DNA from 4 places in the Clostridium nitrophenolicum genome. Region 1 is predicted to be linked to each of the others. Evidence: riboswitches for the same ligand, from Rfam matches in the RefSeq annotation. Region 1 holds a riboswitch; each other region holds the start of a gene.
What was found. Region 1 has a riboswitch for cyclic di-GMP ahead of ACZ5N4_RS11830 (response regulator). Riboswitches for the same ligand answer to the same signal wherever they lie in the genome.
Positions count from the first base shown of each region.

Region 2: it holds a riboswitch for cyclic di-GMP, as region 1 does, so the genes downstream of both, ACZ5N4_RS09330 (methyl-accepting chemotaxis protein) here and ACZ5N4_RS11830 (response regulator) in region 1, are expected to answer to the same signal.
Region 3: it holds a riboswitch for cyclic di-GMP, as region 1 does, so the genes downstream of both, ACZ5N4_RS15540 (hypothetical protein) here and ACZ5N4_RS11830 (response regulator) in region 1, are expected to answer to the same signal.
Region 4: it holds a riboswitch for cyclic di-GMP, as region 1 does, so the genes downstream of both, ACZ5N4_RS08550 (ketoacyl-ACP synthase III) here and ACZ5N4_RS11830 (response regulator) in region 1, are expected to answer to the same signal.

Region 1 is NZ_AP042469.1:2,523,742-2,526,958, reverse strand. Features, by position in the region: gene ACZ5N4_RS11840 (GGDEF domain-containing protein) at 99-1,037, opposite strand; gene ACZ5N4_RS11835 (chemotaxis protein CheC) at 1,030-1,665, opposite strand; gene ACZ5N4_RS11830 (response regulator) at 1,662-2,033, opposite strand; cyclic di-GMP riboswitch class II at 2,111-2,194, opposite strand; gene ACZ5N4_RS11825 (aminotransferase class V-fold PLP-dependent enzyme) at 2,482-3,217, shown strand, end outside.
Region 2 is NZ_AP042469.1:2,008,017-2,011,233, reverse strand. Features, by position in the region: gene ACZ5N4_RS09330 (methyl-accepting chemotaxis protein) at 225-1,928, opposite strand; cyclic di-GMP riboswitch class II at 2,038-2,120, opposite strand; gene ACZ5N4_RS09325 (amino acid permease) at 2,327-3,217, opposite strand, start outside.
Region 3 is NZ_AP042469.1:3,264,486-3,267,702, reverse strand. Features, by position in the region: gene ACZ5N4_RS15555 (ABC transporter permease) at 1-445, shown strand, start outside; gene ACZ5N4_RS15550 (ABC transporter permease) at 455-1,219, shown strand; partial or broken gene ACZ5N4_RS15545 (GntR family transcriptional regulator) at 1,354-1,557, shown strand; cyclic di-GMP riboswitch class I at 1,730-1,816, shown strand; gene ACZ5N4_RS15540 (hypothetical protein) at 1,941-2,252, shown strand; gene ACZ5N4_RS15535 (RNA polymerase sigma factor) at 2,384-2,854, shown strand; gene ACZ5N4_RS15530 (helix-turn-helix domain-containing protein) at 2,851-3,078, shown strand.
Region 4 is NZ_AP042469.1:1,827,936-1,831,152, reverse strand. Features, by position in the region: gene ACZ5N4_RS08560 (ABC transporter permease) at 1-8, opposite strand, end outside; gene ACZ5N4_RS08555 (TatD family hydrolase) at 223-969, opposite strand; cyclic di-GMP riboswitch class I at 1,118-1,203, shown strand; gene ACZ5N4_RS08550 (ketoacyl-ACP synthase III) at 1,281-2,285, shown strand; gene ACZ5N4_RS08545 (methyl-accepting chemotaxis protein) at 2,311-3,217, shown strand, end outside.

The DNA.
Region 1 (3,217 bases):
AAAATTGACTTACACAAAGGGCTATGTTTCCAAAGCTAAAAGTTTTTAATGAACTGAAGTTTGGAAATATAGCCCGGGATGTAAGTCAATTTTCGGCCTTATAGCCCTATATCACAAAAGCAATTATCTTCCCCATCTTTATTTTTTGCAACATACATTGCCTTGTCAGCTTTTACTATTAATTCATCAATACTATCTCCATTCTTCGGATAAAAGCTAACTCCAATACTTAATGATATATTTATTTGTTTTTCATCATTTATGATTTTGTTTTTATTATTAATAATTCTCGAAACTATAGATTTATAATTATTAAAGCTTTTTATATCCGGTAATAATATTAAAAATTCATCTCCACCATATCTAGCAACTACGTCATTTTTTCTTGTAGCTTTCGTTAATATATCAGCAACTCTAACAAGAACTCTATCACCTACTTCATGTCCATATGTGTCATTTATGTTTTTAAATTTGTTGACATCTATAAACATCAATCCTAACAATTTGTTGTTTCTTTTGGCACCATCTAAAAATTTCTCAGCATATTTATAAAATAATGTTCTATTTGCAACACCTGTTAACTTATCATAATAAGCTAAATTTTTTATAATCTTTTCTTTTTCTTTTAATTCCTTATTTAATAGATACAAATCATGAACGTATTTTCTTAACTGTTCAATATGAAGAAATTGATTGGTTACATCAATAAACTCAAGAAGAATAACATTCCTGTCGTCACTTCTCAATTTACTTATTTTTAAATTTAATTTTTTATCAATGCTGATCAAATCCTTGTGCATAGCCGCCGAGAGAAACATTTTACATTCATTTTGCATTATATTTTGTATTAAATCTTTAAAATATTTTTTATTTAAGCCTGGTAAAACGCTATATATGTTCCTTTGAAGTACATTTTCCAATTTTATACCAGTCAAATATTCCATATAATTATTCCAATATAATATTTCATATTTTTCATTTAATACTATAGTTCCTTCGTCTATACAATCTAATGTATCACGTAATATTTTATCCATTAAAATCAGCTTCCATCATATATATTTTTTTCAATATCTCGTCTAAGAACTTTAATGTCAAATTAATTACAATAGCTCCTTCAATCTTTGAATCCTCTATATTAAAGGTTACATATAGCATTAAAATATATGCATATTCTTCATTTTCTATGAATTCTTCGATATCCATACTATTAAACACTTTTATTTCAGGTATCATATAATTAAACTTTATATTTATATAATTTCCAATTTCTCCAATAATAGAATTTAAAACTATGTTTCCTACCTCTTTTATAATATCAAAGTCTATATCTGTAAAATTCAAATCACAATATTCATCTTTGCTCTCCTCATGAAGACAAAGGTTTATAAAGTTTCTCATTTTATCGGCAGGAAAAATCAGGCTGGCTCTTCCAGCTGATCTTTCTTTGAAGGAAATTGAGGACACCATAATAGCGCCTTCTATAATATCATTAAAATATTTATCCAATTGAATTTTGTTATCTTTTATGTCCAATATCTCTATATCAGGTACATTTAACAATATTTTTTTATCAATTATTTCTGAAAGAATGCTAGCTGATTTACCAACACTTATATTGAATAATTCTTTTAACATATCTTTTCTTAGTGCAGTATCATTCATTTTAAATCATTCCTTATCATATCACATATAAGTTTTGCTTTTTCATCATTAAAAGGTTTATTTATAAATGACATTATACCTAATCCTTCTATCTCTTCTCTAACTCTTTTTTGTACGTCCGCAGAAGCTACAATTATTTTTGCATCAGCTTTAAACTCTTTTATTAACCCTATCATGTCATTTCCACTCATATTTGGCATCAATAAATCTACAAAGGCATAATCCGGATTAATTTTTTTGTATTCTTCTATTCCTTCTTGTCCATCATTTGCAAAATGAATATCAACATCTTCTAGATACTTTTTTATTAAATTGGCCATTATTCTTTGAGAAAAATTAGAATCATCAACAATCAAAATTTTTAACATAATGAATTCCTCTCTTCTATGTTTTAACTTTTATATAATAAATTCAAAAAAAATAACAATTAATTAATGTTAATTAATTAATTGTTGGCAGGGTGCACCACTAGCTCAAAATTCCCAAGGTGCCCACATAAAAGGAATTTTTCATTGCTTCCAACTTTTATAAAACTTTTAAATATATCTGAACTATTATATAAATACAAACAAAAACAATAATACAACTATTCATAATAATCAATGTAATTTTACTAAATAAAAGCAAAAAAATCAACATTTAATATTTAATGATGTAAATTCCATCATTGAATCATTTAATTATTTATGCTATTTCTATTATATTTCATAAGTTATCTTTAATATAACTTAAATCTAAGATAATTTCATATTTGTAATAAATAAAATCACTCCCTGCATTAATTTTGCATATTATTAGTATAAGGAGTGATTTATCATGTCTCACGATAAAACAAAATCTAATTATAGAAATATAGTTGCTGGTGTAGATGAGAAAGTTCCCACCGAAAATGGGAAATCGATAATAGCTATAAATTTTGATAATGCAGCTACTACTCCTCCACTTAATTCTGTTTTAGATGAAATAATGGATTTTTCAAAGTACTACTCATCAATTCACAGGGGGACAGGCTACAAATCCATATTTTCATCTAAAATTTATGAGGATTCTAGAAAAATTGTGTGCGATTTTGTTCACTGCGATTATCGTGAAAATACAGTTATTTATGTAAAAAACACTACTGAAGCTATAAATAAATTATCCTCTGCTGTTTCAACTATATATAAGGATTGTGTAATTCTAACAACAAGAATGGAGCATCACTCTAATGACTTACCTTGGAGAAATAAATTTAAAGTTGATTATATAGACGTAGATGATTTAGGAAAATTGAAAATAGATGATTTAGAAAGTAAGCTTAAAGAATATAATGGAAAGGTTAAGCTTGTATGCGTTACAGGGGCTTCCAACGTTACTGGCTATAAAAATCCAATATATAAAATAGCTAGCATCTGTCACAGTTATAATGCAAAAATATTGGTAGATGGAGCTCAACTAGTACCTCATTATCCTGTTCGCATGAAATCCTCACACAAGAAAAGATGCATAGACTTTCTCGCATTTTCAGCTCACAAAATGTATGCTCCTTTTGGTACAGGCGTTCTTATAGGGC
Region 2 (3,217 bases), 520 kb from region 1:
TTATAAGGATTCTATAAGGAATGAAAAATTGCGGAATCATAATTTCACATTAAATGTAATTTTGAATACATCAAAGAGCCTGCATCTAACTTAGAATACAGGCTCATATAATAAATTCTCTATTATTTTTATTGAAATTGATAGTTCCACATCTATATAACTATCTATTGCTTGTGCTTTAGTTTTTGCATTTAATATAACCTTTGTTAAAGCTATATTACATTTTATTTCACTTCAGAAATTTGAAATTTATCTATATGTTTTATCATATCCTGTGTTATATCAGTCAGCTGCTCAGCTGCACTTGCTATTTCTTGTGAGGAACCACTTATCTCCTGAGTAGAGGATGATATTTCTTCTACAGAAGATGAAATATTCCCCGATGCAGAAGATACAGCTTTAGTATCTTCAATTATCTTTTGTTTTTCTTCATTAATAACAACTATATTATTGTGTATATCATTAATTTTAGGAAAAATCCCTTCTATATAGGTTATAACTGTCTTAAGACTATCTGTAGACTTATCAAGCTTTACCATCTGATCATTAAGCTTATAATTCATATCTTCTGATGTCTCAGTAATCAACTCTCCCTCATTTATAATAACTCCAATTAAAGAATTTATGTTCTGTGATGAATTCTTTGATTGTTCTGCTAACTTTCTTATTTCTTCAGCAACTACTGAGAAGCCTCTTCCTCTTTCTCCAGCTCTTGCAGCCTCAATAGCCGCATTTAGTGCAAGTAAATTCGTTTGTTCTGCAATACTATTTATGATATTAGTTATTTTACTGATTTCATTTAGGTGCATACTAAAGCCTTTTATTTTATCTCTTACATCACCAAAAGATAAATTTACATTCTTAATTGATTGTTCAAAAATTAATAAATCCTTATTGCTATCCTGTGCCTTATTATTTATAATTTGAACTTCAGAATTTAACTTCTCAGCTAATGATGAAATTTGATTAATTTTCCCTCCAAAATTATCCATTGCATTACTTATAGTTGACATTTGTTCCGACTGTACATTTAGATTTCGTGCACCGTCATCAATAGATTCAGCAGCTGTTTCAGAAGCAACTGCTAGTTCTTCTGATGTAGCAGATAGATTTTCTGTCTGCTGTTTTACCCTATTTGAGCTTAACCCTATATCTTCAATAATTTTTTTAATATCCATCCTGACTTTATCAACATATGTCGCTATATCCTCAATTTCATCTCCACTCCTAACGTTTATAGAAGTTGTTAAGTCCCCTTGTGACATTTTATCAAGTCCGTATTTGATCTTTCTTACATTTGATGATATTTTCTTTGATAAGCTAAAAGTCATTAAAGCAGTCAAAATAGACATAATAAAAGCTGTAGCTATAAGACTTATGTACATAATCTTTTTAGTATATGTATGTAAGTGTACATCTATATCCGCTCCCATAATAGCTATAATCTTACCCGAAGAGTTTTTAATAGGTGCATATCCAGACATAAGTATACCATCTTTATCTTCAACAGGATTTTTTGAAGAAGTTATTTTTCCATCAAATGCCTCAGACATTTCTTTTTCAAGGCCGTATTTTTCACCAAGATTGTCACTTTTCTTTACGTTTGCATCCACTAAAGTGTAGGCACTGTTATCTTCTCCTTTACCCATAATATATAAAAATTTTACATCTGCATCATTTTTATATATTATAAGAGATTCCTTTATTTCTTTATATTCTTTACTGTTCATAGATTTATTTTTAATAATCTTGTCTACCTTATCTCCATCAACAGAACTCACTGCTTTACTAGCACAGTTTGCTACATCCTCTTGTATCTTTAAAGACACCTGGCGAAATATAAATAAATTAGCTGCAAACAATATGATCATTGAAAAAATAAATATTAATCCTACTCTTTTTAGTATTTTTAGTCCTAATTTCCCCATACACTTTATATGATGTAGTTAACCACATCATATACTCCCCCTCTCAAATATATATAATTATAAAAAAAGGCCTAAATTATAAACAGACAACATTATAATATCTGTTTAATAAATACAGGCCGGTTGCACCACTAACTCAAAGCTTTCATGGTGCCCATTTATAGAAAGCTCTTCATTGTTTCCATATAATTAAATTATAAGTAATATTAACCATGAATATTTTACCATATACGACTTTTATTTTCAACAATTTTTGCCATTTTGTTTGTATCAAGTTCTAGTGGTCAATTTTATTTTTTAAAATTTTTCCATTAAATTCAGTCAAAAACGGAATGATTATAAGACTAAAAAACTCTCTAGCTAAAGGTTTTATTTGCCTTTAACTAGGGAGTTAATTTCTATGCTACTGTATTTTCAGTTTCTTCTTTATTTGTCTTTTTAGCTATCATCGGTAGTATTAATCCTAGTCCTAATAATACGATTGGAGTTAATACATTAAGTGTTATTTGGAAGTACCATTCACTTGAGTAAGTTTTAACTCCCTTAGGGAACATACCCATTATACAAGCAAAGGCTGTAAATCCAAAGCACCATAATCCTGCTAGGAATCCAAATGTCTTGTTTTTAGTGAACTGATAAGTTGCCTGGAACTTACCTTCTTCAGCTTTCTTTAATGCCATGTAAGCAAAGAATACCCATAAGTATCTTAATGGCATAACTACCGCATTTAATCTTAATAGCCAGTTAAATAATGATGTCATATCACCTATTCCAAGTGCAGGCACTATTATAAGTGTTCCAACTAATATTGCAGTTAACTTATATCCGTTAACTGGTGTACCATTTTCATTAATCTTAGTTAATGACTTTGGTATGAATCTGTTATCAACGTCAGCCAATAAAACTTTTATTGGAGCATCTATTGAGAATGCTAAAGCTGAAATTTGTGCTAGTGTGTTTGCAATTGCATATATTATTAAGAAAAAGTTTCCTAATCCATAGTATTGTCCTAATTTCTGGAATGAATAGTATGCACCATTCATCATTAAGTCTTTTGGAATATTGTTTGGATCAAACATCATTCCCATTGCAAAGGAACCAAGTAATGCTGTTACAGCAACCATTACTGCAAGAGCTATCATTCCCTTAGGGAAGTCCTTTGAAGGATTTTTCATATTGTTTACATATGGTGATATCTTTTCACATCCACCAACTGCGAACACCAATATTGCTAAAGTTGTTAAGTAATCAAAGTTAAAATCTGGCATTAATGCCTTCATGCTGAAATC
Region 3 (3,217 bases), 740 kb from region 1:
ATTATATTCCATAGCTGGCTTAGGAGCTACAATCATCGGCGGACTAGTTGTGGGTGCTGTGGAAGGAGTTGCTTTTAAATTAGGACTAAGTGCCATCCTTGGCATTATGCTGTTTGTTTCAGTCCTTCCCGTGGTTATTCTCATTGTCTATTTCAACAAAAGCTATATTTTTTCCATTTTAATTGCCTTTATTTATTCTATCTTAAATTTTGGCATATCACTTAACATGTTAAAATTCGCTTCTAACAATGCTCTTATTACCGTGTTGCCCGCACCAGTCATTATGCGCTGGTGGACATCCTATTGGAGCGGACTTACCGCGGAATATCTTGCAATGAGAAAACCCTATATGCTGTCCACTCCGGTTTGTGCAGGCATACTGTTCTTAATAGCGGTAATATCAGTCCTGCTGATTTCATTCATATTTAAAAAGCAGGAAGATTAGGAGGAAACTATGATTAATATAATTATTACAGAATTTCAAAAGCTTAAGCGCTACAGCATTCTTTGGGTCGGCATTGTAGCCGTGTTGTTTTCAGCACTTTTAGCCGCTTTCCAGCAGAACAGTGGTAATGAAATAATGCAGTATGAAAGTTATACAAACAGCGTCATATGGAATAACTTCAGCATGGCTTTTCCGTTTATGATTGTTCTGATCGGAGGCTATATCATAAACCGTGAGTATGTGGATCATACATTGAAAAATATGTTGACTGTACCGATTCCATTTCGTAAATTATTGGCGGGAAAAGTGATTACAGTTGGGCTTGTTACTGCATTGTACGGTTTTTTTAGCTTTCTATGTACATTTGTCTTAGGTGCGCTGTTCTGCCATGGAGATATGTCTCCGGTTCTTATAATGAAATCGTTCTTTCAACTCATTGGATTAGGACTTTGCTGTTATCTGGCTGTGTTGCCTATCATCATTTTTTTTAGTAGAAAACAAAACGGCTTTCTTGCCGGGACTGGATTAGCATTTGTTTACGGTTTCTGTGGCATTTTTATAGCAGGCAGAGCATTGACTGATTACTATCCTATTACCGCTGGCCTTGGAATTATCAAGTTTACGGGAGACGGTACACTCACGTTTAATCTTTCTGTAGAAATCGGTGTCCTACTCATTATGGTAGCACTATCAATCGTTATGTTGCTTTGTATGAAAGGCTTCGAGGATAAAACTACGGTAGCGAAAAATGCAGGAAAAAAACACAGGAAGTAATCATAAGAAGGATGATATACATTACATGGCTGTACTCCTAATCATAACTTTCACCGAGCGTATGTGTGGGCTGGCGGATCAAGTCATAAATCTGGATACAGGCCAAAGGATGATACAGGAGGACGGACAGTGGAATGAACATCAACAGTGAGATACCCATTTATTTGCAATTACATAATCACTTTCAAAATATGATTTTATCTGGTGAACTGGCACCAGGTATGCCAATTCCTTCAGTACGAAAAATAGCGTCCGAAGTTCACGTAAACGCGAACACAGTACAGCATGCCATGATTTCTTTGGTGCATGAAGGCTTGGTGGAAAGCCACAAAGGAAAAGGTTATTTAGTGATTAAAGATCAACAAAAGATTATGTGCAGACGTCAGGAACTGGTTCGGCTTACAATACAGCGCTTTCTACATGAAATGAAAGCACTTGGATATGACAAAAATCAGATTATCGAGGCGCTATTTCTATATCCTCATCAAGATTTTGAAAATAAAATAGAATTTAGTCAAAGGGCAAACTTGCCGAAAGACAAGGACGCAAAGCCGAGGATCTAAGGTGTCAAAGCACGATGATAGTCTAGCTACTGTAAAGAATTACGTATAAAACCTGCCCTTTACGGCAGGTTTTCCTTTTGCTCATTTAGTGAGAATATATTTAGAAGAAACCTTTATAGACGAAAGTCAAAATGAACTACTCGCCAAATAAAAAAAACATGAGTTTGGCGGGTATTTTTATGCGTGTATATAACTGCCAGCAGTTAAGGGAGGAACCGTTACCTTGCTGTAACGGTTTGGCTTATACAGAGAATAAACAGGGGGTTATCTATTTAGGTTTATGGCAGTTACAAGGGGGCAAGCCCATGAATAGTATGATTGGTCAGTTAAATCCAATTTCTAATAATGTAAAAAAAGTATTCCTTTATTATAGGAAAAAGCAAACATTTATATGTTTTTTAATAATACATAAGAAAAATGAAAAAGGCACACATGCAGATAAAAACAGTCTGTTTGTGTGCCTTTTTTGATTCTCAAAAATATCTCAAAATATTTTCTGAAAAACGCAACAAATATCACCTCTCCGGTGAGAGTCAGTGCGAAAGGGGGCAAGAGAAACCGAAGTTTCTCTCCCTGCTGGCTGGAAAGGGGGTGATATTCTATGAAGCCATCTTCTTTCAATTCCATTCCGGTAAAGGAGCTGACAGAACAGGCCAACCGTGATTTCCAGACAACTATTCAGTACCAATTTGATTGTTTGGCAAGAAAGGTCATGATTCGCACACAAAGTAACTGCCGCCGTTCTTCCGGAAGAAAATTTCGTAAAGAATGCCCGTTTTCCGAACTGCCGAAAAAGGAACTGAACCATCTGCAAACTTTAGATACCTACCATCTGGACGGTAAGTATTATCTGATTCTGAAATTCCATGTGGAGGTCGGGAATGAAGCGGTTGCAAATGCTTTGGACAGCCTACCGGAAGAAAAACGGAACATTCTTCTGATGTTCTACTTTCTAGAAATGTCTGACGCTGAAATAGCATTGGAACTTGGAAAAAACCGTAGCACTATTTACCGCAGCCGTATCAGTGCTTTGGCAACATTAAAAAGGCGATTGGAGGGTGAAGACCTGTGAAGAAACAAAAAAATCTCCTGCCATATACCACAATTAAAGCAGCTACAGAAGGTGACGCTATGGCGATGCAAAAGATTTTGAAACATTACGAGGGTTACATAGCAAAGTTGTCTACAAAGATTCTTTCAGATGAATACGGGAAGAAATACTACGTTGTGGATAAGGACAGGCAGGAACATCTTACAACAGCATTGTTACAAATGATACTGGATTTTGAGATTTAAGGGAAAAGGGCATGTGATTTTCTCATGCGCTCATTTCTTTTAAACTATTGCCAATCTATCAAAGCATACTGTCATACAGTGTGTTTTGACAGGCTGACAAGCCGTTGTTCCTTGAAAACTGAATAAAGCGGAATACATG
Region 4 (3,217 bases), 700 kb from region 1:
TTCTTCACTAATTACACATCCTAATCAATTAGATATATATTTTTGTAAAAATCATTGCTTTGATAACAATATTTAAAATACTACAAATTATAAGTTGCCTGTCTACAAATACATAAAACCCTTCTCCCAACCTGGAAAAGGGTCGAACGTAATAATCTCTACTGATTGTCATTATATCATTTTATAGATAATTATGTCAAAGCTAACTTAAGACCTTAAACTCTATATATCCTTTCCAACTAAGGTACTAAAATTATCTTCCATCTGTTTTTCCATTTCCTCAAAGGTCAGTTTTTTCATCTCACCTAGTGTTTTCATAATCCTTAAAACTAATTTGGGCATTCCTATATTACCGCTCAACCATTCTTCTGCTCCCGGCCCATCAGTTTCTACAAACATTTTATCTACAGGTACAATTGCTGCTATTTCCCTTATAATATCTGAATAAAAAAGCTCCGTACTTATTGTAAAATAGTATCCTCTATCTATCATTTTATATAACACATTCTTAGGACCAGAATACCAGTGAACTATTACTCTACTCATTGAATACTTATCCAAAAGCTTTAAAACCTCTTCCTCAGCACCTTTAGTATGGATATTTATAACCTTATTTAGCCGCTTAGCTTCACGTAAGAAAAATTCAAATACTTTTATTTGTGATTCAAAACTTGTTTTATCTTCCACCCAAAAAAAATCAAGGCCTATCTCTCCAATAATTGGAGTTTCTTCTATATAAGGAATGAGCGTCCATAAGTCTTTTTCACAACCTTTTGCTTTCCATGGGTGTATCCCAAAAGTAGGCACTATATAAGAACACATTTCAGATATTTTCTTACTTTTTATATAAGATTCCATATCCATGGAATTAGCTATACTCAATATTTTATTTTCATTTATTTCCTTTATAGCCATTTTTAAATCCTCTTTGCTATATTGATCTATATGAGTATGTACATCTATAAACATGCTATTTATATCCTCCTGTTATTTTCAGATTATAATGATATGCATAATTATATTATACATATCATTTAATAGATATATTGAGTTTTATGAAAATTATGGTATAATTAAAACGGTTATTAAATAGTAGCTTAAACAAAATAATAGTTAAACTTAATAAAGGCAAACTTATCTAAAGGTAAGGACGCAAAGCCATGAGTCTAAAGGATATTTTCCCATGATTGTCAGGTTGCTAGGTTATCGCTGTTTAAAAATGGCATTGCTTAGCATTGCTATTTTTTTGTTTTTGCAGCAAATTATTAGGAGGAGTTACTATGCATAAAAATGTACACATAATTGGAGTGGGAGCATATCATCCCAACAGACAGTTGGACAATCACTATTTCGTTGAACACTTTAAAAAATATCAACTTGAAGACCACGCTGCAGCACTTATGGGCAAGCTAGGAAGAGAAATTAGAACACTTGCTGACAAGAATGAAACTACTATTAGCATGGCAGTTCAAGCATCTAACCAGGCTTTAGCAAGCGCAGGATTATCTGCATCTGATATCGATATGATTATCTCAGTGTCTGATACACCTGAATATTTATCACCATGCTGCGCCCTTTTAATTAAAAATCAGCTTAAAGCAGAGAATGTTTCATCAGTTTTCGATGTTAACTGTAATTGTATAGGTATGATAACAGGTATAGATGTAGCAGCAAGATATCTTAAAACTGACAATAAATATAAGAAAGTATTAGTTGTTGGATCATTATTAATAAGTAAACTAGCTAGAGAAGATGACATGGTAGCCTTTGGTTGTTCTGCTGACGGCGCTGCTGCAATAATTCTTGAGAGAAAAGAGGAAGAGGAAGAAAGAGGTATTTTAGGTTCTAGAATGTTTACAGACGATTCTTACTATTGGTCTGTAACCATGCCCGGATGCGGAATGTCAAATATTCCTGATAGCAGTATAGATTCAGAAGATAAAAAAATGCTTTGGAAACCATTCGATTTTAGCTTTCTTTCAGAAAAATGGAGTGAAACAATTACAAAACTTTTACAGGACTACGGATACGGGCCTGATGACGTTAACCATTATTTTATGTCACAATTTTCACGGGTAGATCTTGAGCTAACTTTAGAGAAACTTGGCGCCGATATAAGTAAGGCAACCTTCATTGGAAATAAATATGGATATACTGGGTGTACAAGTCCTATTATGGCCTTAGATGACAGATTAAAATATAAAAAATTTTATAGAGATGATATAGTTGTATTCTGCTCTGTGGCTTCTGGATATAGTATAGGAACCTTACTGTATAAATGGTAGTAATTTCAAGGAGTTGAGTAATTATATGCAAACCAATTCAAACACTATAATTAAATATCAAGAGCAAACATTAAAATTTGTTATAGTTATCTATTCTATAAGTGCATTACTTGCAGGGTCAATGTTTCCTATAATGAAACTACTTGGCTTGTATAATGAAGTTAGTTGGCCTTATTTAATTGCATTATTTTTACTAGGTATTTTTGAACTAATTATTCTCAACGTTATGTATAAGCTAGCAGTTGCAGATAAAAAGCTAAACAATAAATTCTTCAATAATCTAAAAATCGTTATACTTGTGGCTTCCTATACAAACTACATATATATGGGTTTAATAATTCCATCCAAAGAGCTTTGGGTAACAGTATTTTATTTTATTTTACTCGGTTCCCTATTTTTGGATAATAAAATGAACATAATTTCTATTATATTAAGTATTGTCTCAGAAATTATATTGTTTACTATGAATCCTTATACATTACCAAATCAGTTCCTTTTAAGAGAATTGATACTTAGGATAATTTCTATATTCCTAGTTTCATTTGCTATTATAGCTTTTACATCTTTTTCATCTAAACTACTAAACTCTATTGAAAAAAGTGAAGAGGAACTTAAAAAGAATAATGAAAATATAAGTAATTTATTTAATAAAACCGCTGAATTTGCCAAATGTTTGTTAAGTTCAAGTGAAACATTAGCTGCTATAGCTACAGAAGAAAGTAAAGCTATGGAGGAAATATCAAACACTACTCAAACAATTTCTGAAGATGCAGATAAGCTGTTAAATAATTCTTCTGAAAATACTATAATACTTAATGACCTTTTGAATGCAAATGAATCTATTTCGGCTAAAGCCAAGGATACTGAAAGTAATTCTATAAACCTCATTCATTTATCTAATCAAAATGAAGAAGCGTTAAATGAAACTCTAA